Regions from separate parts of the Massilia sp. R2A-15 genome, predicted to be linked through region 3. Evidence: predicted binding sites of a transcription regulator. Region 3 holds the regulator's gene; each other region holds the start of a gene.
The links. Region 3 encodes sigma-54, which starts transcription at its own class of promoters, with help from an activator protein. Its sites were predicted from a motif close to TGGCANGNAANCTGCTTT; they were not measured.
Positions count from the first base shown of each region.

Region 1 (7,405 bases), 170 kb from region 3:
TTCGCACCCGCCACCTGGGTTTTTCAGCTGCCGGGATTTTCCGTGGCCGACATCGAGGCGTTGCGGTTTTCTCACGCACCTTCGATGACCGGCGGCCGGCGCTGGGTGCTGCTGTACGCCGCGACGCTGATGCTGCTGGTGGTGCTGCCGCGCCTCGCCCTCGCGGCGCTGGCCCATTGGCGCGCGCGCCGCATGGCCAGGCACTTTCCGCTCGACCTGGACGAGCCATACTTTCGCAGGCTGCGCGGCAAGATGGGCGGCCCGCCCGGCGTGCTGCGCGTGCTGCCTTACAGCTTCACGCTGGACGAAGCGCGCGACCGCGGGCTGGCGACGGTGGCCGCGATGCTGCTCGGCGAGCAGGCCAGCGTGATGCTGCGCCCATCGAGCGCATACGGCGATGATCCGGGCGATGTGTTCGGCGATGCGAACGTCAGCCTGACCGCAGCCTTGTTCAACCTTGCCGCGACGCCGGAGAAAGAAAATCACGGCGCCTTCATCGAACACCTGGTGCGCCAATCGCCGCGCACAATGGTGCTTATCGACGAATCGTCGCTGGCCGAGCGGCTCGGCGCGCAGGCGGGGAGAAGCCGGATCGACGAGCGCATCATATTGTGGCAGCAGTTCTGTGCGCATCACCACGCCAGCGCGACGGTGGTGAACCTGCTCGATCCGCACGCGCGCCCGCTGGAGCAAGCGGCATGAGCGGGGTGACGATCCAGTTCGCGCTGATTTCGCACACCAACAATGGCAAGACCACGCTGGCGCGCACCTTGGTGGGAATGGATGTTGGCGAAGTGCGCGACGCAGCCCATGTCACAGTGTTCGCCGAATCGCACACGCTCCTGACAACAAGCCAGGGCGACTCGTTGCAGCTGTGGGACACGCCTGGCTTCGGCGACTCCGTGCGCCTGCTGCGCCGGCTCGCGCTGGCTGGCAATCCGATCGGCTGGTTCCTGCGCGAGGTGGTGGACCGCTACCGCGACCGCACTTTCTGGCTTAGCCAAAATGCGCTGCGCACCGCCCGCGACGCGGCCGACGTGGTGCTCTACCTGGTCAATTCGTCCGAACATCCGCGCGACGCCGGCTATCTGCCAGCCGAGATGAAGATCCTCGAGTGGCTCGGCAAGCCGGTCGTGGTGCTGCTGAACCAGATGGGCCCACCGCGTCCCGCGCCGGAGGAACTGGCCGAGCAGGCCACCTGGAAGCAGCACTTGGCCCAGTACCCGATCGTGCGCGAGGTGCTCGCGCTGGACGCCTTCGCGCGTTGCTGGGTGCATGAGCGCGTGTTCTACGAAGCGGTCGGCAAGCTGATCGAGCCGGCCGGCCGGGAAGGGTATGCGCGCCTGTTCGCCGCCTGGGAGGCGAACAACACCGACCGCTTCCGGCGCGCGATGGACATCACCACGCAGCAGTTGCTGGCCGCGGCGCGCGACAACGAACCGGTCGAGGAGGAGAAAAAGAGCGTGCTGCGTTCGGCGATGAATGCGGTCGGCCTGCGCAAGGACGCCGAAAAGCGCGCGGAAAAGGCCATGGCCGCCATGCTCGAACGCCTCAATGGACAAGTCGGCGCGGCCACCGGACGCCTGCTGGCGCTGCACCAGCTCGATCCGGGCGAAGCGGCGAAGATCAATGCGCGGGTGCGGCAGAATTTCGCCATTCGCGCCCCGGTCGACAAGGCGCAGGCGGGCCTGATCGGCGCCATCGTCTCGGGCGCCGCAACGGGCTTGTCGGCCGACCTGATGGCGGGCGGCTTGACGCTCGGCGGCGGCGCGCTGCTGGGCGGCCTGGTGGGCGCGCTCACGTTTGCCGGCGCCGCCTGGGGCTTCAACGCAAGCACCGACCGCAACCATCCGACAGTGCAGTTCGCCGACGACTTCCTCAAGTCGCTGCTGGTGTCCAGCATCCTGCGCTATCTCGCGGTCGCCCATTTCGGCCGCGGCCGCGGAAATTTTGTCGACAGCGAGGCGCCGGCCTTCTGGCAGGCCGAAGTCGAACGCGCGGTGGCGATGCACGACGACGTTCTCGGCCCTGCCTGGCGGGAGGCCCGCATGGAGCCCGATGCGGTCAAGGCCAAGGCGCGGCTAGATCAGCTTGTGACGGCAGTTGCGGCCCGCACGCTGGAACAGCTGTATCCCTCGGTGACTGCCGTACCTGGCCGCGCGACGATTTAGAACACGTGCGCCACGCTGGCGCCGAGCATCCAGTTGCGGCCCGGCGCGGCCTCGTAATAGCGTTTGTTCGTGTCACCGACGATCAACGACCCAACGTATTTTCGGTCCGCCAGGTTGTTTACCCGAACGAACTGCTTGAAGCGCCATGCGCCCATCTGCTCATTGGCGGTCAGGCGCGCATTGATGATTGCGTAGCCCGGCGCCGGGATCTCGCTGTTCGCATCTTCAGCATAGATCCGGCTGTTCGCGACCGATTCCACCGCGGCGCCGAGGCGCCCGGCCGGATCCTTCCACGCCAGCTCGGCGAACAGGTTCGCATTCGGCACGCCCGGCAGACGGCTGCCGGCCTGCACGTTGCCGAACCCCTGATCGTACACGGCGCGCAGCGCGGTCAGCGCCAGGCGCCCGGTGAAGCCGCCAGCGAGCGTGGTGTCGAGCGACAGTTCGGCGCCCTGGCGCAGGGTCTTGCCCGCGTTCTTGTAGCTGGTGCGCCCGCCGGACGAACTGTCGACCACCAGCTCGTCGGTGGTACGCACCTGGAACAGCGCGGTGTTGACGCGCGTGTGGTCGCCGATGCTCGCCTTCACGCCAGCTTCGACGTGCGTGCTTTCCGCGGCGCGCAGCCCGAAATTGAATCCTCCTCCCACGCCCGAGTAGAACAGTTCGTTCAAGGTCGGCGTCTCGAAGCCGCGCGCCGCGCTGGCGTACACATTGAGCGTGGTGCCGATCTTGTAGAGCGCCCCGATCACCGGCGTCGTGTGGCGATATTCGACGCCGCCGCTGTCGTTGCCGTTGACGAGGAAACGGTCGCCCACGCTCACCGTCATGCGCGTGTGACGGGCGCCGGCGGTGAGTACCCAGGGGCCGGCCTGCCATTCCGCCTGGAGGTAGGGATCGAGGCTGGACAGAAGGTCCTGCTCGTCGCGCCGCAGCGCGCCCTGCACGCCGAACTGGTTGCCGATGAAGTTTTCATAGCCTTTGCGGTCGTCGTTCGAATGGCCGTAGTCGATTCCGGCCGTCGCCGTCAGTTTGCCGCCGCCCAGACGCCGCACCGCGACCCAATTCACATCCGCGCCGTAGAAATCGCGATCGAAGTCCACTACTCCGCCCGAATGCGTCGCCGGCGCCTGAAAGCCTTTCGAAAACGGCTGGTACTGCGTCACCCGGCGGTTGCCGCCGTAAATCATCACGTGCAGGCGGTCATCGCCAAAGTGCTGATCGTAGGCCATCCCGATCTGCTGATGCTCGATATTCTTGCGCGTGTCGTAGCGTTCTGCGAAGGTGCGCTGGGGCGTCGCGGTATCGGTCGCATCGATCTCGCCGGCACGCGAATCGCGCTGGTAGGTGGCCCAGCTCACGCCGAGCGGATCCTGGGTCCCGAACTGGCGCAGCGAATTGGCCACCAGCGTCAGCTTGCCGCCGTCGGCGGGCCGCATGGTCAGCTTGGCGAAACCCTGGTCGCGCGTGGCGGCGCTGTGCGTGCGAAAGCCGTCCGTCTCGAAACGGGAGGCGTCGATGACATAGCCGATTGCGCCGCTGGCGCCTTGGGCGCTGATGTCGGCCTTGCGCGCGCTGTCGCTGCCGGCGGATAGGGAAAGATCCAGTGTGGGCCGGCCCTGGCCGTCGCGCGTGAACAGCTGGATCACGCCGCCGGAGTGATTGCCGTAGATTGCCGAAAACGGCCCGCGCAGCACTTCGATGCGTTCTGCCATGTCGAGGTTGAAGGCCGATGGCTGGCCCTGGCCGTCCGGCATGCTGGCCGGGACGCCGTCGCTGACCAGGCGCACGCCGCGCACGCCGAACGCTGATCGGGCGCCGAAGCCGCGCGACGAGATCTGCAGATCCTGGGCGTAGTTGCCGCGGTTTTGCGCCACCAGCCCAGGCACTGCGGCAAGCGCCTCGGAAGCATTCACCCGCATCTGGCCGTCGCGAATCCGCGCGGCGCCGACCACGTCGATGGCGGCCGGCAGGTCGAAGCTGGTGTGCTCGACGCGGCTGGCGCTGATCACCACCACGTCGACCAGAGGCTGCGTATCCGCGGCGCGAGCCGATGCTGCCAGGGCGCTGGCGGCGAACAGGCTGGCGATGGCCTTCAGGCGAAACGGGTGCGGCATGACGGGTCTCCATTGATTGGAATCGTGGCCAGCTGGTCGCCGCTCGCGCCTGCCGGTCCCGATCCTCCATCAGCAATATACCGGCGAATTGCCTTAGACGTGATGATCCGGTGAGTCGTCGCGTGACACCTGTTCCATTCTGGAGCAGGTGTGACAGACACGCCGGCATGCGCGCTGCATTGCGCCGCTATGACAGCGTTGCCCACGGTGTGCTGGCACGGTAGTTGCGAAATACCGGGTGTGGCCAACACACTCCGCCGGCAGCGGCGGCTCGATAACTACACCAATCAGAGGATGACATGAATCTCGCGGACATCAGCAAACTCGGCGTCGCCAACCCGTTCAAGCAGCGCTACGACAACTACATCGGCGGCAAATTTGTCGCGCCGGTGAAGGGCGAGTACTTCCCCAACATCACGCCGATCACTGGCCAGCCGTTCTGCGAGATCGCCCGCTCGGGCGCCGAGGACATCGAAGCGGCGCTTGATGCCGCGCATGCAGCCAGGGACGCCTGGGGCAAGACCTCGCAGGCCGAGCGCGCCAACATCCTCAACAAGATCGCCGACCTGATGGAGCAGAACCTGACCCTGCTCGCGACCGCCGAAACCATCGACAACGGCAAGCCGATCCGCGAAACGACGGCCGCCGACATCCCTCTGGCGATCGACCACTTTCGCTACTTCGCCGGCTGCATCCGCGCCCAGGAAGGCTCGGTCGCCCAGATCGACCATGAAACCTACGCCTATCACTTCCATGAGCCGCTCGGCGTGGTCGGCCAGATCATCCCGTGGAATTTCCCTATCCTGATGGCGGTGTGGAAGCTGGCGCCGGCGCTCGCAGCCGGCAACTGCGTGGTGCTCAAGCCGGCCGAGCAAACCCCGGCGTCGATCATGGTGCTGGTCGAGTTGATCGGCCACCTGCTGCCGCCAGGCGTGCTGAATATCGTGAACGGCTTCGGCCTGGAAGCGGGCAAGCCGCTGGCGTCCAACAAGCGCATCGCCAAGATTGCCTTCACCGGCGAAACCGGGACCGGGCGCCTGATCATGGGCTACGCCGCGCAGAACCTGATCCCCGTCACGCTGGAATTGGGCGGCAAGTCACCCAACATCTTCTTCGAAGACGTGATGGACGCCGACGACGACTTCTTCGACAAGTGCCTCGAAGGCTTCGCCATGTTCGCGCTGAACCAGGGCGAGGTGTGCACCTGCCCGTCGCGCGTCCTGATCCAGGAGTCGATCTATGAAAAATTCATCGAGCGCGCGCTGGCCCGGGTCGCTGCGATCAAGCAGGGCAATCCGCTCGATACCGCCACCATGATCGGCGCCCAGGCGTCGCAGGAGCAGCTGGAAAAAATCCTGTCCTATCTCGACATCGGCAAGCAGGAAGGCGCCGAAGTGCTGGCCGGCGGCGCGCGTAATATGCAAAGCGGCGACATGGCCGGCGGCTACTACGTGACGCCAACCGTGTTCAAGGGCGATAACAAGATGCGCATCTTCCAGGAGGAGATTTTCGGGCCGGTGGTGTCGGTGACCACCTTCAAGGACGAAGCCGACGCGCTGCGCATCGCCAACGACACCCTGTACGGCCTGGGGGCCGGCCTGTGGACGCGCGACGGATCGCGCGCATTCCGGGTCGGCCGCGCGATCCAGGCCGGGCGGGTGTGGACCAACTGCTACCACTTGTATCCGGCGCACGCCGCTTTCGGCGGCTACAAGCAGTCGGGCATCGGCCGTGAGAACCACAAGATGATGCTCGACCACTACCAGCAAACCAAGAACCTGCTGGTGAGCTACAGCCCGAAAGCGCTGGGCTTCTTCTGACCAAAGGGGCGCGCCATGACTCAGACGCTTGACCGGGTGATTGCGACCGAATCCGCGCTGCAGATGATCGACGAGCTGCGCGGGCGGCACGGGCCGCTGATGTTTTTCCAGTCCGGCGGCTGCTGCGACGGCAGCACGCCGATGTGCTATCCGGCTGGCGAATTCAATCTCAGCGACACCGACGTCTATCTCGGCAACCTGGGCGGCGCGCCTTTCTACATGGGACTGGAGCAGTTCGCGTACTGGGAGCATACGCAGCTGATCATCGATGTCGTCGCCGGTAACGGCGGCATGTTCTCCCTCGATAACGGAACAGGGCGGCGCTTTCTCACGCGTTCGCGCCTGTTCACCGATGAAGAGTTTCGCCTTTTGAGCAACCAGCCGGTGGATCGGCGCGAACGATAGAGCGGGCCGCCGGCAGGCTCCTATTTCAGGTGCGGCAGTTTGCGGTAGATGGTGTTGCGCGACACCCCAAGCGCGCGCGCCGTTGCCGACACGTTTCCGCCATGGGCGCCCAGCGTCCTGACGATCATCGACTGCTCCATTTCCTCGAGGTTGGCGCCAGCGGCGATCATCTTGTCGGAATCGGCGGCCGGTTGCATGTCGATGTCGTCGAGGAAGTCGTCGGGCATATGGCGCAGGCCGATTTCAAGCTCGTCGCCGGCCATGATCACCGCGGTGCGCAGCAGGTTGGTCAGCTGGCGGAAGTTCCCCGGCCATTTGTGGCGCACGAACATGCGCAGCACTTCGTCCGACACCGTGTGGTGTCCGTGGTTCGATTCGCTCGCCAGGATCTTCTTGACGACCGTCTCGAGGTCGGTGCGTTCGCGCAGCGGCGGAAGTTTGACCACCAGGCCGTTCAGCCGATAGTAGAGATCCTCGCGAAACAGGCCTTTGGCGATGCGCTCGCGCAGATTGTGGTTAGTCGCGCATATCAATTCGACGTTGACGGCGATCGGCTTGCCGCCGCCGAGCGGAGTCACCACGCGTTCCTGCAGCACCCGCAGCAGGCGCGCCTGCAGACCGAGCGGCATGTCGCCGATCTCGTCGAGGAAGAGGGTGCCGCCGTTCGCCGCCACGATCTTGCCGATCGATCCCTTCTTGCGCGCACCGGTGAAGGCGCCGTTTTCATAGCCGAACAGCTCCGATTCGATCAGCGTTTCCGGGATCGACGCGCAATTGACCGCCACGAACGGGCCTGTCGCACGCGGCGAGTCGCTGTGAATCGCCTGCGCCAGCAGTTCCTTGCCGGTGCCGGTCTCGCCCGTCACCAGGATGGGGATGTCGTGACCGAGCACCT
Region 1 covers NZ_CP131935.1:121,688-129,092, forward strand. Annotated here, with positions in the region: gene Q4S45_RS00525 (DUF2868 domain-containing protein) at 1-702, shown strand, start outside; gene Q4S45_RS00530 (GTPase domain-containing protein) at 699-2,171, shown strand; gene Q4S45_RS00535 (TonB-dependent receptor) at 2,168-4,285, opposite strand; gene adh (aldehyde dehydrogenase) at 4,585-6,105, shown strand; gene Q4S45_RS00545 (DUF779 domain-containing protein) at 6,121-6,510, shown strand; gene Q4S45_RS00550 (sigma-54-dependent Fis family transcriptional regulator) at 6,531-7,405, opposite strand, start outside.
Region 1: a site for sigma-54 is predicted at 4,499-4,516, ahead of adh (aldehyde dehydrogenase). Genes of this name have one in related genera too.

Region 2 (7,405 bases), 1.7 Mb from region 3:
ATACTATTCGGGCGCCGACGCCTGGATCGCCGAACTGCGCCGGCTCGGCATCACGGTGCTGATCAACCAGCACGTGGTGCGCGAGCGTGACGGCCACGCCGTGATGATTGCCGGCGTTGCCGATTTTTCGGCTCACCATTTCGACGAATCGCACCGCAGTGACCCGCACGCCGCAGCGGCCGGCGCGCCCGCCAATGTGCGGGTGAGGGTGCTGCTGGCGCACCAGCCGCGCAGCGCGGAGGCGGCTGCGGACGCCGGCTTCGACCTGCAGCTGTCGGGCCACACGCACGGCGGCCAGTTCTTCCCCTGGAACCTGTTCGTGCCCCTGCAGCAGCCGTTCACCGCGGGCCTGAACCGGTTTCGCTCCCTGTGGGTGTACACCAGCCGCGGCACCGGTTACTGGGGCCCGCCGAAACGCTTCGGCGCGCCTTCCGAGATCACTTTGGTGCGGCTGGTGCGTGGCGAAGCGGCGTAAACACGCCATCGCGGGCGTGTACAAAATGGGTACAAATGGGATATTGTTCGAGTCCTCATGAACCTATCGAAGGACCTGCTGCATGAATCGCACTCTGTTCCCGTTCGCCCTGTCCATTCTCGCCGGCGCCGTGCTGGCCGCAAACGCGGCCGCCGCCACGCCGGGTAACGATCCCGCCGCGCTGGGCCAGATCCGCGCCGCGGCCCTCAAGAGCGACTGGGCCTACGAGCGCCTGGCCGACATGACGGACCTGATCGGACCGCGCCTGTCGGGATCCGCGGGCGCCGCGGCCGCGGTGACGCAGGTGGCCGAGGCGATGCGCAAGATCGGCGCGAAGGTGACGCTGCAGCCGGTGAAAGTGCCGCACTGGGTGCGCGGCGCCGAGAGCGCCGAGCTAACCGAATATGCGGGCCGTCCGGCCGGCCTGTCGCAGAAAGTGGTGCTCACCGCGCTGGGCGGATCGGGCGCGACGCCGGCGGCCGGCCTGACCGCGCAGGTGATCGTGGTTCATGATTTCGACGAACTGAAGGCGCGCGCGGCCGAGGTGAAGGGCCGCATCGTGCTGTTCGACGTGCCGTTCGACCAGCAGATGGCCGATCACGGCCAGGCCGGTCAGGCGTATGGTCAGGGCGTGCAGTACCGCGGCGGTGGCACGCGCATGGCGGCGCAGATGGGGGCCGCGGCCGCGCTGGTGCGCTCCGTCGGCGGCGCCGATTACCGTCTGCCGCACACCGGCGCGAGCGGCCTGCAGGACGGCGCGCGCATCCCGGCCGCGGCCGTATCGACCGAGGACTCGATGCTGATGGCGCGCCTGGCCAAGCGCGGGCCGGTGACCATGCACCTGACCCTCACGCCGCAAACGCTGCCCGACGCCGACAGCTTCAACGTCATCGCCGACCTGCCGGGCACCGACAAGGCCGATGAAATCGTCATCGTGTCGGGCCACCTCGATTCGTGGGACCTGGCGACCGGCGCCAACGATGACGGCGCCGGCGTCGTCAGCGCGATGGCGGTGATCGACACCCTGAAGAAGCTCGACTTCCGTCCGCGCCGCACCATCCGCCTGATCGCCTGGATGAACGAGGAAAACGGCGGCCGCGGCGCGCAGGCGTACCTGGAAGCGAACAAGGCCGACGCCGGCAAGCACTTCGCGGCGATCGAGAACGACGAGGGATCGGGCCGGGTATTCGGCATGCGCACCAGCGTGCCGTTCGAATCGATGAAGCAGTTCGCACCGCTGCGCGCCGCGCTGGCGCCGATGGGGGCGGGAGCGCTGCAGCGGACCGACGTGCTGGGCACGGGCGACCTGCACGGGCTCGAGGCGGCCGGCGTGCCGAGCTTCGCGCCGCTGATCGATGAATCGACCTATTTCAACTATCACCACACGCCGGCCGACACGCTCGACAAGGTCAAGCCCGAAGACCTGCGCCGCCACGTCGCCGTGATGGCCACCACGACCTGGTTCTTGGCCAACATGGAGCAGCCGGTCGGGCGCACGGTCGTGCCGGCGCGCTGATCGCAGTGAGCAAAAACAGAAAACCCGGCGCGAAGCCGGGTTTTTTGTTGAAGCTGAGGCGCGCTAGAAGTTCAGCCGCGGCAGGTAGCCACCGGGGATAATTCCGAACACCGACAGCACGATCAGGATCAGCAGGATGATGAACAGCACGCGCACGATTTGCGCGACGGGCGCCGGCAGCGGCAGCAGGCTGACCAGCCACCAGATCAGTCCGAAGATGACCAGATAGACGATGAGGCTCATTATTGTGGCCATGTTATTTTCCTCTACGGCGTGGTTGACGAGATATCAAGATTTGCTGACGCAACGATAGCGGAAGATTGATCACTCGACTGTACGGTAGAGCACATAGCACTCGCGGCCACGCAAAAATGGGGTCAGGTCCGCAGGACCAGACCCCCGGCTTCGTCACGCGGCGCTGGCGGCATCGGGCTCTGGTGCCGCGGCGCTGCTGCCCCCATCTTCCTGGATGACGCGCCGCACGGCCCTGGCGCGGCCATGGAACTGGCGCCCATACATGGTCTGAATGCCGCTCGAGAAGTTCTCGCCCCACACCAGTTGCGAGCGGGTTTCCGACGGCTCGCGCGACCAGTACCACACGCGCTGGAAGTGCTCCTTCTGGTTGGCGAACAGCAGCGCCAGTTCGCGCCGGTTGGGCAGCTCGCCGCCGGCCCGCACGGCCCAGTCGCGCGCGGCGGCCCAGGTGACGTCGTCGATTTCGCCCGGCAGCAGAATGAGGTGATGGTCCGGCGCGCCATCCTTTCCCAGAATGAGGCCCGCGTAATATTCACCTTCCCGCAAGGTGTCCCTGACTGGTTCGAGCCTGCTCATGCGCGCCTTCCTCGGTGAAAGTGCCGGTCTGTATCTTAAGACCGTTTTGAGGCCCGCAAGTTGCCGCGTTTTGCGGCCGATTTCGATTCGATCAAGCCGTCCCATCCGCAAAGCAAAAATCCGCCTCGCGGGCGGCCTTGGCGGGGCGCGCAGCAATTCAGTACATCATGCGCCGTGCCAGCACGGGAGGACGGATGATCGCGCGCTCGGGCCGCGCGGCGCGCTGGAACAAGTTCGGCCACAGCACCAGCGAACGCTCTCCGCAGTGCGAGCAAAGGATGTTCTTGCTGTTGACCAGCACAAGGCGCTGGAGCATTGTGCGGGGGATACGTCGCGTATGAGTCGAACCGCAATCCGGGCAGGCGTTCATGGTGGTCTTCTCCAAAAAGGATGGTTATTTGTGGACGGCTTACTGGCAGTTAAGGGTAATGCTGTCGCCTTCGTCGGCCTGTGCGCGCATCAGTGCGCTGTCGCCGCAGCGGTAGGTGACGGTCAGGCGCTTGCGGGCTCCCCGGGCGGGATCGCCGCACAGCTGGTTGCCGGCGGTAATGGTCGGGTTGGGGTAGCGGCCGATCATCTGGCGCACCGCTTCGCGCGCGTCGCATGAGGCGTCGCGCACGCCGTAGAGGGCTTCGGCGATGTGGATCCGTCCGCGGCCGCCGTATTCCTGGCCACCGCGGCTTTGCGCCGCCGCCATGCCGTCGCGGTAGCCCTGGTCGTAGCCGCGGCGATATTCCTGGCTCTGGGCCGAAGCGGCGCCTGAAACCACGCCGAGGCCAATGAAGGCGAGCGCGCACATAAGGCGTTTGCCGGCAAATTGGGTGTTCATCGTGATCTCCTTGCATTGATATGTTTTGTCAACAATACAAGGCGCACAGCCTTCCTTCTGTGCGGTGACGCTCAGAGCGAGGCTTGATTTCGATTCATTTTTTGTCTACTTGGCAGCTGGACGGGAGCAACGCGGCGAGTGATGCAATGCCACTTATGGACGTCGAGTGGCAATGGTTCGATATCCATATTTCGACGGTTGGCGCTGAACGGGCTGAACCCGGCAACCAAGCTCGATTTTTTTGGACCGGGCCGAGGAGCTACTGGCGAAGACCATCGGGGAAAAGTGAGCTGTCATGCAGCCCGATGCCGGCCGATTGGCATCTGCCTGAACAACAAAAAAGCCCGCACAAGGCGGGCCGCGGGATGACGCCGAAAATTGTTATTTTTTTGCCGCTTGACGGCGGCGCGCTGCCGCGAAACCCGCCAGGCCCAGGCCGATCAGGGCAAGGCTGCCAGGTTCAGGGACGTCGGAAACCGCCGGCGCACGAACCAGGAAGGTCTCAGCCGCCGTGCTGTTGCGCTGTCCTAATGACGGCGCCAGTGGCGAGTGCCACACGTAACCAAGGCCGACGTCGCCACCGTCGCAGTGGTCGTACTGGGTATTGAAATAAGCTGAGGCACAAAGCGGAGAGCTGGTGGTGTGGAAGGCGGCCATCAGCGCTGACAAATCGGAAAAGCTCGCGTTCCATTGATCATCGGTAGCGAATTCGAACCCATGGTGCAGTTGGACCACGCCGCAGCTTGGCTGAAGGCCGGCGCAGGGACCTGCATACACCCATTCAAAGCCCCCTGCCTGGACGATTAGCGATGGGTCCGGCGCCTGCCCAAGCATGGTGACGGCGCCCGCCGATCCGGCCGACAGCAGCGCGGCGCAGGCGAACATCGACATGCCGGCCGACTTGATTACTGATTTCATTTTTTTATTAAACACGTTTATCCCCTTGTTTGGTCACGACTATTACCTCGATTCAAATACCACACGCAATAGAAGTAAAGCAATTAACGTGCCCGAACTAACAAGCCTTTGTAAACAATAGTTTGCGCTGAGAAAGTAAGAGAAGCGCGACCTCCTGTAAAATTTCTCGACAATGGAGGGTTGAAATCGGATCAAACGAATGTGGCCCATCGTTGCATGTTCGGGATCGGCGCTGCAGCGTGTACCGCAGATACAGCTTCGCTTTCAGCGGCTGCTGGGAGGGATTTCGAATTTCAGATGGGCGCCTCGCGTTTGGCAATGTTTCGGGTCGTGGCAGGGCGTGCAGCCTTCTGTTTCGCGTCACGCAAGAATTTCAGAGGCCATCAAGGCAATGCCCGGGCGATTCGCTTCGCTGGATCAACTTCATACCGCCGGCCAGTTTCGGTGACGATAAGCAGCTTGCCGTCAGACGTCGCGGCCAGGGTCCTGAAATGGTCTTCCTGCACGTCGGACTCTAGCCGCGGATCGATCGCAAGGTCGTAGACTTTGAGTGTCCAGAGTCGGGCGCCGGTAGCCGCATCGTATGCTCCCAGCACGCCAGGTGCATGATCGGGACCCGGTGTCGCCGACTGAGTGGTCGGTTCGTAACGAATCCCACCGATCGTTACTGGGGGCACATGAGGTGCCGGAGGGCGACTGAATGATAAACCCGACATGGACGACTCCTTGGCTGCGGTGGGCGACGGAATGCCGCAAAATTCATTACGATAAGGCTTGCGGCAAAGTGACGAGTAGTAGCGCTGCAAGTCATTTTAGGACTCGTCCCCGAACCCCATCATCCAACGCTCCCGCGCAGTCCGCCGCGAAAAAGGCCCAGCTTTCCGCATTGGTCAGGCAGGTGGCGGTATTGAAGTTATTCTTTTCCGGCTTCATCCCTAATGAGTCGTGGGCATAGCGCACGTCGACCGCTGCAAGTTCCACGTGAGCCATCTCGTGAACAAGTATTCGGGTCCAGTTCTTTTTGCCGGACAGGATATTCTTACTATCAAAGAAAGCACTTTCTATATAGATTACTCGGAGCCCGTCGCTAGCAGCGGAACCCGGCGCCGCCGCAGCTTTCGACAACCAGATCTTGTTTGTGGTATCCCCTCGGATGGCGGGGACGTCGGTCAAAATGACTTGGCCTTTGGTCATCGCACTCGCCATCTTCTTGAAGCCGATGTTCAGGGTGGGGGCGATTGCGGCAAGCTCAGTTTCGCTCTGATTGATTTCGTCGTCCAACCATCGTTTGATGCAAAGTATGCCAAATGCGAAAAATCGCCACTAGCCTCCTGTAAACTGTTCAATTCCGGCTCCAAACCTGCATCATGACGTCTGCAGTTGGGCGGCACCAGTTTGATATACATACGCAACCAAACACACGCAAGTCATGGCTTCTGAGAAAATGCCGCATCTCATCGGGAGGAATATATATGGAAAGTCAGTTCGATCCAGACGCGGGAACGGTCATGGATGGAGGGCGCATTGTCGCGTTCAGCTTCAATAAATTTGTTAATGATATTTGTAAGGACGGTCACTGTTTCATTTGCGGAACCCCTCGCGACGAAACATTCAACGATGAACACGTGATTCCTAAATGGCTGCTGCGCTGGGCAGGTCTGTTCGACCAGTCGATTACGTTGCCAAATACGGTAAAACTGAAGTACAGCCAATACACGCTTCCGTGCTGCCGTGAATGCAACAGTTTTTACGGCAAAAACCTCGAAGAACGCGTCCAACCTTTGCTCACCCAAGGATATGCAAGTCTCACGGCAGGCTTGGATCGAAAATCCAGCGAGTTGCTGTTTGTTTGGGTCGCGTTTGTCTTCTTCAAAACGCACCTCAAGGATACTCAGCTGCGGCTCCACCTTAATAAACAAAAGGGAGAGCAACCGATTTCGAGCAAATACGACTTCGCGTGGCTCCATCACATCCATGCGGTGATTCGGAGTATCTACACAGGCGCTAAACTTGAGCCCGCCTGCATCGGCACTTTCCTGGTTTTGAACGCGCCGGAGGGGCCGACCAGCACCCCGTTCGATTTCCGAGATATCAATGGTATCAATACCATACTGCTCAGGGTGGGCGACACTGCCTTATTGGCGTCGTTGGACGACGCCAAACTGAGCCAACCGTTCTTGAAAGGCCATATTGACGCGACGGCAGGCAAGCCCATGAGTCCCATTCAGCTACGGGAGATGCTGGCACATCTTAGTTTCGTCAGTTGGAGCTTATCTCACCGACCATTGTTCCGGAACGAGTACGATCCGGCGGCACGAACATCGACGATCAGGGCCGCAGTTCCGCAACAAGTACAGATGGCAAACGCGCCAAAGACCACATTCGGTCAAATGCTCTATCTCTGCACCTTCGACATGCTGCCGAAATTAGGAATACGGGACCTGGCCGCGCTGGAAGCGGAAGTCAAGACCGGGGAGGTCGGGTTCATTTTCGACGAGAACGGAGATTTTCACGTGAACGGCGCGATGCGCTAGAAGGGGTTTGCATTCCCGTGTTTGCAGCATGGCCGGGTTACGCTGCCACAATCGCCAGTAGCCTCCGTGTGCGCACGCGCACCGCGCAAATCAGTATCAAAAGGGGGAGAGGTCGCGACGAATGTCGATACCAATTGTTGGTGCCCGGGACCGGAATCGAACCGGTACGCCATTTCTGACACGAGATTTTAAGTCTCGGGTGTCTACCAGTTTCACCACCCGGGCAGCGGGCGAGATTTTAGCACATTGGCACCATGTCGGGCGAGGAAGCTGACGGCATAACGGCGTTGCGTTGAGCGAGA
Region 2 covers NZ_CP131935.1:1,648,402-1,655,806, forward strand. Annotated here, with positions in the region: gene Q4S45_RS07470 (metallophosphoesterase) at 1-475, shown strand, start outside; gene Q4S45_RS07475 (M20/M25/M40 family metallo-hydrolase) at 558-1,991, shown strand; gene Q4S45_RS07480 (Thivi_2564 family membrane protein) at 2,055-2,246, opposite strand; gene Q4S45_RS07485 (DUF1566 domain-containing protein) at 2,400-2,822, opposite strand; gene Q4S45_RS07490 (hypothetical protein) at 2,980-3,138, opposite strand; gene Q4S45_RS07495 (hypothetical protein) at 3,232-3,651, opposite strand; gene Q4S45_RS07500 (PEP-CTERM sorting domain-containing protein) at 4,033-4,584, opposite strand; gene Q4S45_RS07505 (hypothetical protein) at 4,953-5,375, opposite strand; gene Q4S45_RS07510 (M35 family metallo-endopeptidase) at 5,377-5,850, opposite strand; gene Q4S45_RS07515 (hypothetical protein) at 6,042-7,103, shown strand; tRNA gene Q4S45_RS07520 (tRNA-Leu) at 7,242-7,328, opposite strand.
Region 2: a site for sigma-54 is predicted at 4,646-4,663, ahead of Q4S45_RS07500 (PEP-CTERM sorting domain-containing protein). Genes of this name have one in related genera too.

Region 3 (7,405 bases):
GTGAGCGCCGACGCGCTGCTGCCGGCCGCGCTGCTCGAAATCACCCAGAAGGGCATGGGCATGACCGCCATCGTGGACGATGCCGGCCGCCCGGTCGGGGTGTTCACCGACGGCGACCTGCGCCGCATGATCGAGAAGGTCCAGGACTTCACCAAGATCACCATGCGCGACGTGATGCACGCCAACCCGCGCCGCATCCATCCGGAGCAGCTGGCGGTCGACGCGGTGGCGATCATGGAAGAATTCCGCATCAACCAGATGCTGGTGGTGGACGCCGACGACAAGCTGGTGGGCGCGCTGCACATCCACGACCTGACCCGCGCCAAGGTGATCTGATGACCGATACCACGCTCGACCACATCCGCCGCGCCGCCGCCATCAAGGTCTTGATCCTCGACGTCGACGGCGTGCTGACCGACGGCAGCCTGACCTACGGCGAGCACGGCGAAGTGACCAAGACCTTCAATGTGCTCGACGGCCTGGGCATCGAACTGCTGCAAAAGACCGGCGTGCAGGTCGCCATCATCAGCGCGCGCAAGTCGCCGGTGGTGATCCGGCGCGCGGCCGACCTGAAGATCATGCACGTCTACCAGGGCACGCACGACAAGCGCGTGGCCTTTGCCGACCTGCTCGACACCACCGGCTTCACGGCGGAGCAGTGCGGCTACATCGGCGACGACGTGATCGATCTGCCGCTGCTGCGCAAGGTCGGCTTCGCCGTCACCGTCCCGAGCGGCCATCCCGAAGTGCAGCACCGGGCCCATTACGTCACCCGTGCGCCGGGCGGGCGCGGCGCCGTGCGCGAGGTGTGCGACATGGTGATGCGCGCGCAGGGCAACTACGACGCGGCGCTGGCGCCGTACTTCGCCTGACGATGAGCCGGGCCACCCACAAGCGCACCGCGCATCGCTGGCAGGTCGGCGGCCTGATCGCCGCCGGACTGGTGTTCGCGCTGGGCAGCTTCTGGCTGGTCCAGGTGATCAATGGCGGCGACGTCGCCACGTCGTCCGACCCGCTCAAGAGCGAGCCTGACTACATCGTCGAGAAGTTCAGCTTCGTGCGCATGACGCCGGCCGGCAAGCCGGGCTACATCATTTCCGGCGACAAGCTGACTCACCGTCCCAGCGACGACACCTTCGACATCGTCGCGCCGGTGGTGTTGAACATCGGCTCGGAGAAGCCGCCGATGACAATGCATGCGAAGACCGCGCATGTCGATCAGGATAAGAACCTGGTCGACCTGGCGGGCGATGTCGACATCCGCCGCCCGCAGCAGGGCGCAATGCAGGCGATGTCGCTCAAGACCGACGCCTTGACCGTGTTCCCGGACGAGGACCGGATGGAAACCGCGCAGCCATTCCAGCTCGTGATTGGCACGACAAACCTCGCCGGCGTGGGCATGAAGGCCAACAACGCCACCGGCCGGCTCGACGTGCACAACCGGGTTCAGCTCAATTTTCCGCCGCGCGCACGCTGACGCGGACCAGGCAAGAAGAAACAGGGAGCAAAGATGAAGAAGATTTTGTTGGCAATCGCGGTAGGCATGCTGGCCGGCGGCGCCGCCCTGGCCGAGCGCGCCGATTCGCTCAAGCCGATCAACGTGAAGGCCGATACCGGCACGGCCGACATGGTCAAGCAGGGCGGCACGTTCGAAGGCAACGTGGTGCTCACCCGCGGCACGGTGGTCATGAAGGGCGACAAGCTGAAACTCACCGAAGACCCGGAAGGCTACAATTTCGCCACGCTGACGGCGGCGCCGGGCGCGCTCGCGACGTTCCGCCAGAAGCGTGACGGCGGCGCCGACCTGTGGGTCGAGGGCGAGGCCGAACGCATCGACTACGACAACAAGACCGACATCATCAAGCTGTCCGGCCGCGCAAGGGTGACCAACCTGGAGGGCAGCCGCGTGACCGACCGCGCCGAAGGGCCTTTCCTTTCCTACGACAGTCGCAAGGAGCAGTTCGCGGCGATCAACACCCCTTCCGGCCAGAGCAAGGTTGGCGGCGGCCGCGTGGAGTTCACCTTCGACCATCCCAAGCGTCCGGCGCCCGCCACGCCTGCCCCAGGAAAGCAATGATGGAGACAAAATCCTGCGGTAACACCCTGATCGTGCGCGGCCTGCAAAAGAGCTACGGCAAGCGGCTGGTGGTGCGCGACGTTTCGCTGCAGGTCGAATGCGGCGAAGTGGTCGGCCTGCTCGGCCCGAACGGCGCCGGCAAGACCACCTCGTTCTACATGATCGTCGGCCTGGTGCCGTCGGACGCCGGCTCGATCGACATCTCCGGCGTCGACATCTCCAGCCTGCCGATCCACCGCCGCGCGGTGCTGGGCCTGTCCTACCTGCCGCAGGAAGCCTCGGTATTCCGCAAGCTGACGGTGGAGGACAACATCCGCGCCGTGCTGGAGCTGCAGAAGGTGGACGGCAAGGCGCTGACCAAGGACCAGATCAACGAGCGTCTCGATACGCTGCTGGCCGACCTGCAGATCGAGAAGCTGCGCGAGAACCAGGCGATGTCGCTGTCGGGCGGCGAGCGGCGCCGCGTCGAGATCGCGCGCGCGCTGGCCACCAATCCGCGCTTCGTGCTGCTCGACGAGCCGTTCGCCGGCGTCGATCCGATCGCCGTGATCGAGATCCAGCGCATCGTGCGCTTCCTAAAGGAGCGCGGCATCGGCGTGCTCATTACCGACCATAACGTGCGCGAGACGCTCGGCATCTGCGATCGCGCGTATATTATCAACCAGGGTGCGGTGCTCGCTTCGGGCCGTCCTGACGATATCATCGCGGACGAATCGGTGCGGCGCGTGTACCTGGGCGAACATTTCCGGATGTAAGCCATGAAACAGTCACTGCAACTACGGACTTCCCAACACCTCGCGCTCACGCCGCAGCTGCAGCAGTCGATCCGTCTGCTGCAGTTGTCCACGCTCGAGCTGCACCAGGAACTGACCCAGCTGCTGTCCGATAATCCGCTGCTCGAACGGCTCGACGACCCGCTCGACAACTCGGTGCGCCTGCTGGCCGATGGCGCAATCGGCGCTCCCGCCACGCCGGGCGAGGCCGCGCCGGCCCCGGGCGCGCAGGACGCGCCGCCAGGCGAGGGCAGCGGCGACGCGCCCGCCGCCGGTGAAGGCGAGGGCGGCGGCGAGGGAGAATCCCCGGAGGCGGCCGGCGGCGACAGCGAGGACTGGGGCGAGGCGGGCCGCAACAAGACGCCCGACGACGAGGATTCGCGCCCGCAGATCGAAGCGTCGGCCACCACCTTGCGCGACCATTTGATGGAGCAGATGCGCCTGGCGATGCTCGACACGCGCGACCGCGCGCTGGTCGAACTGATGATCGACGCGCTCGACGACAACGGCTACCTGACCGAAACGCTCGAAGAGATCCTCGAGCGCCTGCCGCCCGAGCTCGAGATCGACATCGACGAACTCAAGACCGCGCTGTCGCTGCTGCAAAGCTTCGACCCGGTCGGCGTGGGCGCCCGCAACGCGTCCGAATGCCTGGCGCTGCAGATCCGCCGCATGCCCCACGTGCCGCTGGTGACGCGGCGCATGGCGCTCGACATCGTCTGCAAGCACCTCGCGTGGTTCGCCCAGCGCGACTTCAACAAGCTGAAAAAAGCCCTCGACTGCGACGACGAGGACCTGCGCGAGGCGCAGGCCGTGATTCGCCAGTGCAATCCGCATCCGGGCGCCGCGTTCGGCTCCGGCGCCTCCGACTACGTGGTGCCGGACGTGATCGTGCGGCGCTCGAAGAACGGCTGGACCGTGTCGCTGAACCAGGATGTGATGCCGCGCCTTCGCGTCAACAGCATGTACGCCAACCTGCTCAAGAACGGCAAGGGCGAGGGCCAGCTGGGCGCCCAGCTGCAGGAGGCGAAGTGGCTGATCAAGAATATGCGCCAGCGCTTCGACACGATCTTGCGCGTGGCCGAGGCGATTGTTGAGCGGCAACGGAACTTTTTCTCGCACGGCGCGGTTGCCATGCGTCCACTTGTGCTGCGCGAAATTGCTGATACACTGGGACTACACGAGAGTACGATATCTCGTGTGACAACCCAGAAATACATGCTTACACCGCATGGTATGTTTGAGTTGAAATACTTTTTTGGGAGCCACGTCGCCACCGAAGCAGGAGGGGAAGCATCCTCCACGGCGATACGGGCACTCATCGTGCAACTCACAGGAGCCGAAGACCCTAAAAACCCTTTATCAGACAGTAAGATCGCAGACATGCTGGGGGAACAGGGGATGGTCATTGCACGACGCACGGTGGCCAAATACCGTGAAGCGCTCAAGATCCCGCCCGTCGCCCTCCGCAAAAGTTTGTAGATCGACCTCACACTGTCCCTCTGCGCTTATGACGCACGAACAGCTAGCGACATCATCAAAGGAGTGTGTATGAATCTCACAATCAGTGGACATCATCTCGAAGTGACCCCAGCCATCCGTGAATACGTACAGAACAAACTGGAGCGAGTGAAGCGCCATTTCGATCAAGTGATCGATATCGCCGTGATCCTCACCGTCGATAATCTGACTGAAAAAGAAAAACGGCAAAAAGCCGAAATCAACCTAAGGCTGCCGGGTAAAACCGTGAACGTCGCCAGCCTGTCGTCCGACCTGTACGCGGCCATCGACGCCCTGATCGACAAGCTCGATCGCCAGGTCATGAAATACAAATCCCAAGTGCAGGAGCACAACCACCAGGCCATCAAGCACTTGCAGGAGCCTGAGCTCCCCGCCGCCGCATAAGGCAGGCATCACCTGAAAGCGAGGGCGCCGTCGGCGCCCTTTTCATTTGCGCGGTCGGATAAAATACGCTTTTTCCGTCTTCGACAGCCACCATGACCGACTTCGTCAAAACCCGCATCGCCAACCGCACCGGCATCATCACCCTGGACCGTCCGCGCACGCTCAACTCGCTGTCGCTGGAGATGATCCGCGCGCTGTCCGACGTGCTGCTGGCATGGCGCGACGATCCCGCGGTGGACGCCGTGGTCCTGCGCAGCAGCACCGACAAGGCGCTGTGCGCCGGCGGCGACATCCGCTACTTCCACGACGTCGGCACCCTGCCGACCACCGGCGGCAGCGCCTCGCTGGAAGACTTCTTCACCGAAGAGTACACGCTCAACCACCTGATCCACTTCTACCCAAAGCTGTACGTGGCGTTGATGGACGGCGTGGTGATGGGCGGCGGCCTTGGCATCTCCGAAGCGGGCCCGGACACCGGCCTGCGCGTGGTTACCGATGGCACCAAGCTGGCTATGCCCGAGGTGAACATCGGCCTGTTCCCGGATGTCGGCGGCAGCTACTTTCTGGCGCGCGCGCCGGGCAAGCTTGGCCTTTACCTCGGCCTGACGGGCCTGACGGTGCGCGCCGCCGATGCGCTGTACGCGGGCCTGGCCGACACCTTCGTGCCGCAGGCCCAGATGCCCGCGCTGGCCCAACTGATCGAAGATACGCCGGGCAGCGAACTGCGCGCGGCGATCACGCAATTTGCCGCGCCGTTCTCGGCCGGCCCGAGCGTGCTCGAAGCGGAGCGCGCGTCGATCGACCACCATTTCGGCGAGTCGACCGTCGAAGCGATCATGGCGTCGCTGGAGAAGGACGAAGGCGTGTTCGCGCAGAAGGCGCTGGCCGCAATGAAGAAGCGCTCGCCGCTGCTGATGCGCGTGACGATCGAGCTGCTGCGCCGCGGCGCCGCCATGAGCCTGGCCGATTGCCTGCGCCTCGAGCGCATCCTGGTGCGGCGCAATTTCGAGCACGGCGAAGTACTCGAAGGGATTCGCGCGCTGGTGATCGACAAGGACAACGAGCCGAAATGGAATCCGCCGACGCTGGCGGAGGTGACCGACGAGATGGTCGCGCAGTTCTTCAACTCGCCGTGGCCGGAGCGGGCGCACCCGCTGCGCGACCTGGGGAATTAAGACTGTTCGCGGTGGCGCAGCACGACGCGCTCGGTGGGGCTGAAGTAGGCGGCGAGCCGTTCGGCCATGTACACCGAGCGGTGCTGGCCGCCGGTGCAGCCGAGGGCCACGGTCAGGTAGCTGCGGTTATCGGTCTTGAATGAGGGCAGCCACTTCTCGATGAAGGCGCGAATGTCCTCCAGCAGGTCGGCCGCGCTGGGCTGGGCGTCGAGGAAGGCGATCACCGGCGCGTCCATGCCGGTGAGCGGGCGGAGCGTGATGTCGTAGTAGGGATTGGGCAGCGCGCGCACGTCGAACACGAAGTCCGCGTCGAGCGGCACGCCGAGCTTGAAGGCGAACGATTCGAAGAACAGCGTCAGCGGCGCGCGTTCGATCTCCACCAGTTCCTTGATCCAGGCGCGCAGCTTGTTGGCCGAGAGCTCCGATGTGTCGATCACGTGGCCCAGCTGCTCGATCGCCGACAGGCGCTCGCGCTCTTCCAGGATGCATTCGATCAACGTACGGCGCGCGGCCGGATTGGCGTGCGGGCGCAGCTCGTGCGACAGCGGATGGCTGCGGCGCGTTTCGGAAAAGCGCGCCACCAGCGAATGCGTGTTCGCGGTCAGGAACATCACCTTCACGTCGTGGCCCTGGTCCTTGAGCATGCGCACGTTGGCGGGCAGGTCCACCAGCGACTCGGCGCTGCGCGCATCGACCGCGACGGCCAGGCTTTCGGTGCCTTCGTTATGCAAGGTGTCGACCAGCTGGGGCAGCAGGGCGGGCGGCAGATTGTCGACGCAGTAGTAGCCGCCGTCTTCGAGGACGTTGAGGGCCACGGACTTGCCGGAGCCGGAGATGCCAGTGATAAGTACGATGCGCATGTATCGATGATACCGCAAGCTGCGCTTTGGGGTCAGGTCCGCGGGAACGACGGGGACGCCTAGTCGCCGTCTTTCAGTCATCGGCGCCTGCGTGATCCCTGTTTCAGTCGCCGTGCCGAGACCGAAATTCTTGCTGGATTTCCGATGGAAGAACTGAGTAGTCGTCGCCGTTTCCGTACCAACGCAATGAGGTCCGATTTTCCGCGCGGGTGAAAAAGCCCGCCCACAATCGCAGCTTCTCCATGTCCACTACCACCATAGCGTGTTCCGATGGACAGTCGTGGGGCTTGCACTTGTTAATTACCAAGAAATTTCCCATCTGGGTGACGGGAGTCTCCACATGGTAGCCATCCAGCAGCTTGCGTTCGTTGGCGGGCACGACGCTGTTGAAGATCTTGTTGATGGGTGCAGCCGCCAGGATGCTCACGCGCTTTTTGTTCACCGTAGTGGTCGGGTATTTCCCGACCCATGAGGATAAGGATTCTGCGTTCCAGCCGGCTGGATCATTGGCGAAGCAGGCGCCGGCCGAAGCGAACATCAGGACTGACAGGGCGAGGAATCGTCTCATGGCCATTTCTCACTGGTGGATCGTATGAAGACAGACTTGTCGTCAAA
Region 3 covers NZ_CP131935.1:4,980,711-4,988,115, forward strand. Annotated here, with positions in the region: gene Q4S45_RS22945 (SIS domain-containing protein) at 1-336, shown strand, start outside; gene Q4S45_RS22950 (HAD family hydrolase) at 336-872, shown strand; gene lptC (LPS export ABC transporter periplasmic protein LptC) at 875-1,477, shown strand; gene lptA (lipopolysaccharide transport periplasmic protein LptA) at 1,511-2,077, shown strand; gene lptB (LPS export ABC transporter ATP-binding protein) at 2,074-2,832, shown strand; gene Q4S45_RS22970 (RNA polymerase factor sigma-54) at 2,836-4,332, shown strand; gene hpf (ribosome hibernation-promoting factor, HPF/YfiA family) at 4,402-4,755, shown strand; gene Q4S45_RS22980 (enoyl-CoA hydratase/isomerase family protein) at 4,848-5,930, shown strand; gene rapZ (RNase adapter RapZ) at 5,927-6,790, opposite strand; gene Q4S45_RS22990 (Ivy family c-type lysozyme inhibitor) at 6,894-7,358, opposite strand.

Region 4 (7,405 bases), 2.1 Mb from region 3:
CTTGACGATCGCCTCGAATTGCGCCGCTGCCGCCTTGTACTGCTGGTCGGCGGCCAGCGCCTGCGCGCGGTACAGTTCCACGCGCAGGTCGTCCGGGTGCTGCTGCAGCCATTGCGCCAGGCGCCGCGCCGCTTCCTCCTGCCTGCCGGCCAGCTTCAGCGCGTTGTCGGTCTTGATGACCATCTCGTTGCTGCGGTTCAGCGCGAAGGCGCGGTCAAACGCGGCCACCGCCAGCGCCGGCTTGTGCTGCGCCATCAGCACATCGCCCTCAAGCTGGTAGCCGGCCGCCGCATTTGGATGGTTCTGCTGCATCTTCTCGGCGATCGTCATCGCCAGCTCGTTCCAGTTCTTGCGCACGTACAGCTCGGCCAGCGCCAGCTGCGCCGCCGGGAAATCGGGCTGCATCGCCAGCGCCGCCTTGAGCCAGTCTTCGGCCTGCTGATGGCGCTTCATCACCATCAACAGCGCGCCGACCTGCATCTGCGCCTGCGCCGATCGCGGCAGCGCGGTCGCCAGCTTCTTGTAGGTGTCGAGCGCCTGCTCCTGCGCGGCGACGGCCAGCTGCCCCTTGCCGAGCAGGTCGAGCAAGTCGGGGTCGTCCGGATGCGTCACGCGCAGGCGCAGGACGATGTCGAGCGCTTTCTGGTGCTGGCCCGTCTTCAGGTACTGGCCGATCAGGTTGACGGCCGGCCCTACCGCATCCGGATCGACCGCGGCGGCGCGTTCGAGCCAGCTGGTGGTCTCGCCGGCCTTCTTTTCGAGGGTGGCCAGCGTGGCGAAGGTGGACATCGCCTCGGTGCTGCGCGGGTTCTTGTCCAGGAACTGCTGCAGGTGCTTGCGGGCGCCGGCCGGATTGTTTGCGTCCAGTTCGATTTGCGCCAGGTTCGCGGCGGAGGCAAAGTACGATGGCTGCAGCGCCAGCGCCTTGAGGAAGCTGGCGCGCGCCTGCTTCACGTCGCCCTTGCCCAGGTAGGCCATGCCCTTCAGGTCCTGCACCGTCGCGTTGTCCGGCTGTTCCTTTTCAAGGTCGAGCGCGGCGGCGAACGCCTGGTCGAAGTGCTTCAGTCCCAGCTCGGTGCGCACCAGCGCGATGCCGGCCTGGTGCGAACCCTTTTCGAGCTTGGTGGCCAGCCGCAGGTCGCTGACCGCCTGCGCCGCCTGTCCCTTGCCAAGCTTGCTGAACGCGAGCGAGGTGCGCAGCCTGGCGGCGGCCGGGTCGAGCGCGCTGGCCTTCTCGAAATACTGGGAGGCGCGGTTGAAGTCGCGCGCCTGCATGTACGACTCGCCGGCCAGCGCCAGCATCTGCACGTCCGGTTGCGCCTGCTTCAGGGCCGGGGCCAGCACTTCCAGCGCCTGCGGCGTGTGACCGGTGCGCAGCAAGGTCGAAGCGAGCATCTTGCGCGCGTACGGGTTGTCGGGATTTTTTTCGAGGTAATGGCGCAGGTGATGCTCGGCCTGGTGCATCGATCCCAGGTTGAAATTGACGGCGCCGGCCAGCAGGATCGTCGGCATGTGCTCGGGCGCGACACGCAGCACGTTATGCACCGGTATCTGGGCGTCGACGCTCCGGCCTTCCGAGAAATACAACAGCGCCTGGGTGTAATGCAGCAGCAGGTTGCCCGGCGCCAGCACGCGCGCCGTGTCGAGCTCCTGCTGCGCGGCCTCGAACTTGCCCAGCGCGATGTCGAGGTAGGCCTTCTCGATGTGCGCGGTGCGGTGCTCGGGATTGATCGCCAGCACCTTGTCGTAAGTCGCCAGCGCTTTCTGCGACTGGTTCTGCGCGCGCAACAGGTCGCCCTGGAACCACAGCGCGTCGGTGCTGCGTGGCGCCGCCGCGATCGCCTGCGTCGCATAGCGTTGCGCCGCGTCGGCATCGCCCGTCAGGAACGCCAGGCGGCCCTGTCCGATCAGGGCCGGCGGGTAGTCGGGCTTCGCGCGCAGCACATCGCCGTAGAGTTGCCGCGCGTCGTCGAGTTTGCCCAGCGCCAGGTAGGCGTCGGCGCGCACGCACAGCAGCGCGGGATCCTTGCGACCCACTTCCTGCTGGGTTTCGTCGATCGTCTTCTGGAACTGCGCCTGCAGGTTCAGGGCCCTGCCGAGCAGCGGCATGGCGGCGCCGGCCGGGTGGCCCTGCTTGATCGCAAGCCGGACTTCCTTCTCCGCGCTGACCGGATCGTTAATGTCGAGATACACCGAGGCCAGCAGGAAACGCACTTCGGCATTGTCGGGCTTGGCGTCGAGGCTGTTTTTCAGGGTGATCACGGCCGCGTTCATCTCGCCCTTTTGCTGGTATTGCAGGGCCTTGGCCCGCAGCGCCGCATCCGACTCCTGGTCGCACCCCGCAAGGGTCGCGGAAAGCAACAATGTGGCGGCGATGTCGACAAGCACGCAACGCTTGTTGTTGAAATGCAACATGAATTTCCTTTGGGCTTCAGGGTATGAGCGACTTGCCAAGCATGGTGGCATGTAAAAGATTGCGTTGCAACAATTTTTATGCCACTCTCCCTAGTCTGGATTGCAAGAAAGAATTGCATTACAGAAAAAGTAGTTGTCGAAATTATTTACAGTCGCCCCAGCCCTGCGATCGACGGAATCAGCTAAGCCGCTGATTTCAATGAAATGTTTATTCCAGGCATGATTCGTGCTATAGATGACACATAATTCCAAGGGATATCAGTCCATGAAAAACCTCCTCCGCATCGCCGGGCTCACCCTGGCGCTGCTCGCGTTGCCTGCCGCGCAGGCCGGGAGCTTCACCGACAGCTATATCGGCGCCAATAACGCGGCCGATGTGATCGGTGCGAGCACCTACGACATCAGCGGCGCATCCATCACCCGCGTCGGCAGCGTCCTGACGGTGACGATCAACACCGCGTTCGCCGGTCACGCCGGGATGGACACCTTCGCCAACGCCAAGGGGATCGGCTATGGCGACGTATTCCTGTCGCAACTGTGGAATCCGGCCGGCACGGCGGCCAGCGGCTACAGCACCGACAACGCCAACACCGGCACCGACTGGCAATACGGGTTCAGCCTGGATAACCGCTGGAGCAACAGCGGCGGCAAGTTCACGCTCTACAAGCTCGACGGCGCGAACAGCACCAACATCCTCAATTCGAATTCCTTCGTCACCTGCGGCAGCGGCTGCACCTACCGCCAGGACCAGGAAGTGGCGGTCAATACGGCGGCCGGCACCACCGCGGTGGCGCAGAAAGTGGGCACGCAGGCGCTGCAGGGCGACTGGACCGTCACGGCCGACCAGTCGATCAAGTTCAGCATCAACGTCGCCAGCGTCTCGGACCTGATGACGTTCAAGTCCTTCGCCATGCACTGGGGCGAAACCTGCCAGAACGACGTGATCGAGGGCATGACCAGCGTGCCGGAGCCGGCCGGCCTGGCGCTGCTGGGCATCGGCCTGTGCGGCGTGCTGGCAGTGCGCCGGCGCAGGAGCGCGTAGCCGCAGTCCAACAGCAAGACCCGGCCACTCATGCCGTCGTGGCAGCGACGGCATTTTTTTTGCGCGCGTCGCTTGCATTCATACAGTCTTGGTGATTTAATTAACTGTATGAATACACCAGATCCCGCAGCCAGCTACTCGCTCAACGAATTGTGCGTGCTCGCCGAAATGACCGCGCGCACCGTGCGCTACTACGTCCAGACGGGCCTGGTGGACCGCCCTGTCGGCGAAACCCGCGCGGCGCGCTACGGCGCACGCCATCTCGAACAATTGCTGCTGATCCGCAAATGGACGGCGGCCGGCTTGTCGCTCGAACGCATCCGCGAACTGCTGCACGGCGGCGAGCCGCCCATCCCGCCGCGTCCGCGCGCGCCCGGATCGATCGAGGTGTGCAGCCACCTGATCGTGGCCGACGGCGTCGAACTGGTCATCGAGCCGGGCCGCGCCGGCATGTCGCCCGAGCAGGTGCGCGCCTTCGCGAAAGGCGTGATGGCGCTGTTCGAGCAGCTTACCCACCCACCCGAAGGAGATCCAGCATGAGCCATAGCGACACCGCCTGCCTGCGTACCCGCAGCGGCGACCCGGTGCTGCTCGAACACGTCGGCATCGACGGCGCCATCGCCGGCCTGCTGCTCAAGGTGTCGGTGGCGCAGCGCTTTCGCAATCCCTGCGATCGGCATGTCGAAATCGTCTACACCTTCCCGCTGCCGTTCGGCGCGGTGCTGCTGGGCGTTGACGTGCGCCTGGGCGAGCGCGAACTGCGCGGCGCGGTGGTGGAAAAGCGCCAGGCCGCGCAGGACTACGAAGACAGCCTGGCCGCGGGCGACTGCGCCATCATGCTCGAGCAGAACCACGACCGCAGCTACAGCCTTAACCTGGGCAACCTCGCCGCGGGCGAAACCTGCCTGGTGACGATGCGCTACGCCGAAACGCTGCAGTTCGAGCAGCGCGGCCTGCGCGTGTGCATCCCGACGGTGATCGCGCCGCGCTTTGGCGACGCGGTGCGAGACGCGCGGCTGGCGCCGCAGCACGCCGCGGCGCCCAGCCTGCACGCCCATCATCCATTCGACCTCACCTTGCGGCTGCCGCCGGAATTGACGCGCGCCCGGATCGGGTCGCCGAGCCACGCGCTCGCCAGCCAGATGGTGGGCGACGGCGTGACGCTGTCGCTGGCGCAGGCCGGGTCGCTCGACCGCGACTTCGTGCTGGTGCTGGAAGACCTTGCCCAGGATTCGTTCGCCATCGCCGCGCCCGACACGACGGCGCCGGGCCGCAGCGCCGCGCTGGCCAGCTTCTGCCCGCGCATTGCTGCCGCCGCGCCGCTGCCGGTGGTGGCCAAGCTGCTGGTCGACTGCTCCGGCTCGATGGCCGGCGACAGCATTGCCGCGGCGCGGCGCGCGCTGCAGGCGATCGTCGACAAATTTGACGCGCGCGACCGCTTTTCTCTGTCGCGCTTCGGCTCCACGGTGGAGCACCGCGCGCGCGGCCTGTGGGCCGTGACCGAGCGCACCCGGCTGGCGGCGCGGCGCTGGGTCGGCGCGCTCGACGCCACGCTGGGCGGCACCGAAATGGAAGCGGCGCTGGCCTCGACCTTCACGCTCGGCGCCAACGTCCGCGCCGACGTGCTGCTGGTGACCGACGGCCAGATCCACGCGATCGACGGCGTGCTCGCTACCGCAAAGGCGTCCGGCCACCGGCTGTTCATCGTCGCCATCGGCAGCAGCCCGGCCGAGAGCCACCTGCGCCGGCTCGCGCTGGCAACCGGCGGGGCCTGCGATTTCGTCGCGCCGGGAGAACGGGTCGAGCCGGCGGTGCTGCGCATGTTCGCGCGGCTGCGCTCACCGCGCCTGAACCGGCTGCGCGTCAGCTGGCCGGCTGGCGGCTGGACCTCGGCGCTGCCGGAGGCGGTGTTCGACGGCGACACGGTCAACCTGTATGCGCAGCTGGAAGGCGACGCCGGCGGCACTGTGCGTCTTTATGGCTGCGACGGCGATTGCCCGGAGCGGGAGATCGCCTGCGCCGTCATCGCTCCGGCCAGCGGCGAGGCGCACACGCTCGCACGGATGGCAGCCAGCGCCAGGGCCGCGGCGCCGGGAGTTCCACAAGAGGAAGCGCCGTCGCTGGCGCTCGACTACCAGCTGGTCACCGAGCGCACCAATTTCCTGCTGGTGCACGAGCGCGCCGACGCGGACAAGCCAGCTGACATGCCGCCGCTGCTGCAGGTCGCGCCGATGCTGCCGGCGGGATGGGCTGGCGCAGGCTCGGTCGTCACCCGGGGTGGCGAAGGTTTCAGACAGCCCGCAGTATGGCGACGCCTGGACGCTGGAGGCGACGCGCTGTGCGTCGCCTCCAGCGTGCCGGCTTACGATGTTCCCGCATTCTTCCGCCGCAGCGGCAGCGAGACGATGGGCGCCGAGGGCCTGACGCCGCTGGGGCTGCACGAACTTCTGCGCGCCATGCCGAAGCCGCAATGGCCGCGCAGTTACGCGGACCTGCGCGGCATCGGCCTGGGCGCCGCTATCGTGGACTGGCTCGAGCTGGTGATGGGGGCGGGACAGGATGAACCCGACGTGGTGGCCGCTTTCCTGTTCGTGATGTGCGCGGACGATATCCGCACTGCCCTGCGGCAGCCGCGCATGGCGTCGGTCCGCAAGCTGATCACCCGGCTGCTGGCCCCATCCGCCGCGCCCGCGGAGGCGGGTGACGCCGAAGCGGCGCTTGCCGAACGCATCGCCGAGTCGCTGGCGGACATGACCGCGTCCGACTGGCCGCCCTGCGTGTTCGCGCTCGAGACCAGCGGCGCGGGTTGTGCTTAAGCGGACAGGTTCAGGGTCTGGCGCAGCGCCAGCAGCGGCGCGACGACCTCGTCCAGGATGAAGGGTTTGACGACGAAGTGGTCGAAGCCCGCGGCGCGCGCGCTGGCCTTGTCGTCCGGGTGGTGGCGGCCGGAGACGGCGATCAGCAGGCTGGCCGCGGTTTCGGGCAGCGCGCGCAGGCGGCTCGCCAGCGTGAAGCCATCGACGCCGCCGAGGACCAGGCCCGAACACACCGCGTGCGGTTGGAATTCCGGCGCCAGCGCGAGCGCCTGGTCCGCGCTGGCGGCGCAGGCGACGGCGCAGCCGTGATGCTCGAGCAGCGTGCCGAGCAAATCGAGCATCTCGGGGTTGCGGTCGACGACCAGCACCCGCAGCGCCGCTTGCGCGAGCGCGCCGGCAGGGATATTTTGAACAACGCGGCGGGCGGGCGCGCCGCCGTCAAATTCGTAACTCATTCTTCGTTCCTTAAAGGCCGAACCTGGTGGTGAAGGTAATAACAGGATAGGTGCGGCGACAAGGCGAAAAGCGGTCGCGCATGACTTCAGGGCACGCTGTTGGCAATTGGCGTGCGGGTCAGTATGCTGGGTGGTTCACGGAGGCGAACAGTGGAAGCAGGCGCCGGCGGGTGTCAGGCCGACAAGCCGGGATCCCCAGAACGGGGAAACGACTGCGTGCAGTGTAGCAAAACATGCGAGTCTTGTCTTGCGGCACTGCCGATTGTTACATTAATGCGGTCGCGGCGCCACGCGAACGCTGCTTTTCAGGAAACTCATGATCGAATGCAATCGAAAGATGGAACAGGCCAGGCGGGATTTCTCGCTCGGGAAGCTGAGCGCCGCGGTGCTGATCCGCGTGCCGATGAGCCGGTCAGGCTGGACGGTGCGGCTGAGCGGCGGCAAGGGCGACGCCGGCATGCTGCTCGACGTGAAGACGCTCGAAGCGCAGGTGTTTGACACCCTCGACGGCGCCGCGCAGGCGCTGGAACTGATCGGCTTCCGCTTCGAACAGCTCAAGCTGGCCTGAGCGGCCTCTGGAGGCAGTGGTACCCCGGGGACTCGGCGTCCCGCCATTGTTGGAGTGACACCGTCACAAAACAAAACCGGGCCACGCGGGCCCGGTTTTTGCGGAATAC
Region 4 covers NZ_CP131935.1:2,838,771-2,846,175, forward strand. Annotated here, with positions in the region: gene prsT (XrtA/PEP-CTERM system TPR-repeat protein PrsT) at 1-2,415, opposite strand, end outside; gene Q4S45_RS13130 (PEP-CTERM sorting domain-containing protein) at 2,681-3,457, shown strand; gene Q4S45_RS13135 (helix-turn-helix domain-containing protein) at 3,566-3,997, shown strand; gene Q4S45_RS13140 (VIT domain-containing protein) at 3,994-6,273, shown strand; gene Q4S45_RS13145 (response regulator) at 6,270-6,728, opposite strand; gene Q4S45_RS13150 (hypothetical protein) at 7,045-7,296, shown strand.
Region 4: a site for sigma-54 is predicted at 2,631-2,648, ahead of Q4S45_RS13130 (PEP-CTERM sorting domain-containing protein). Genes of this name have one in related genera too.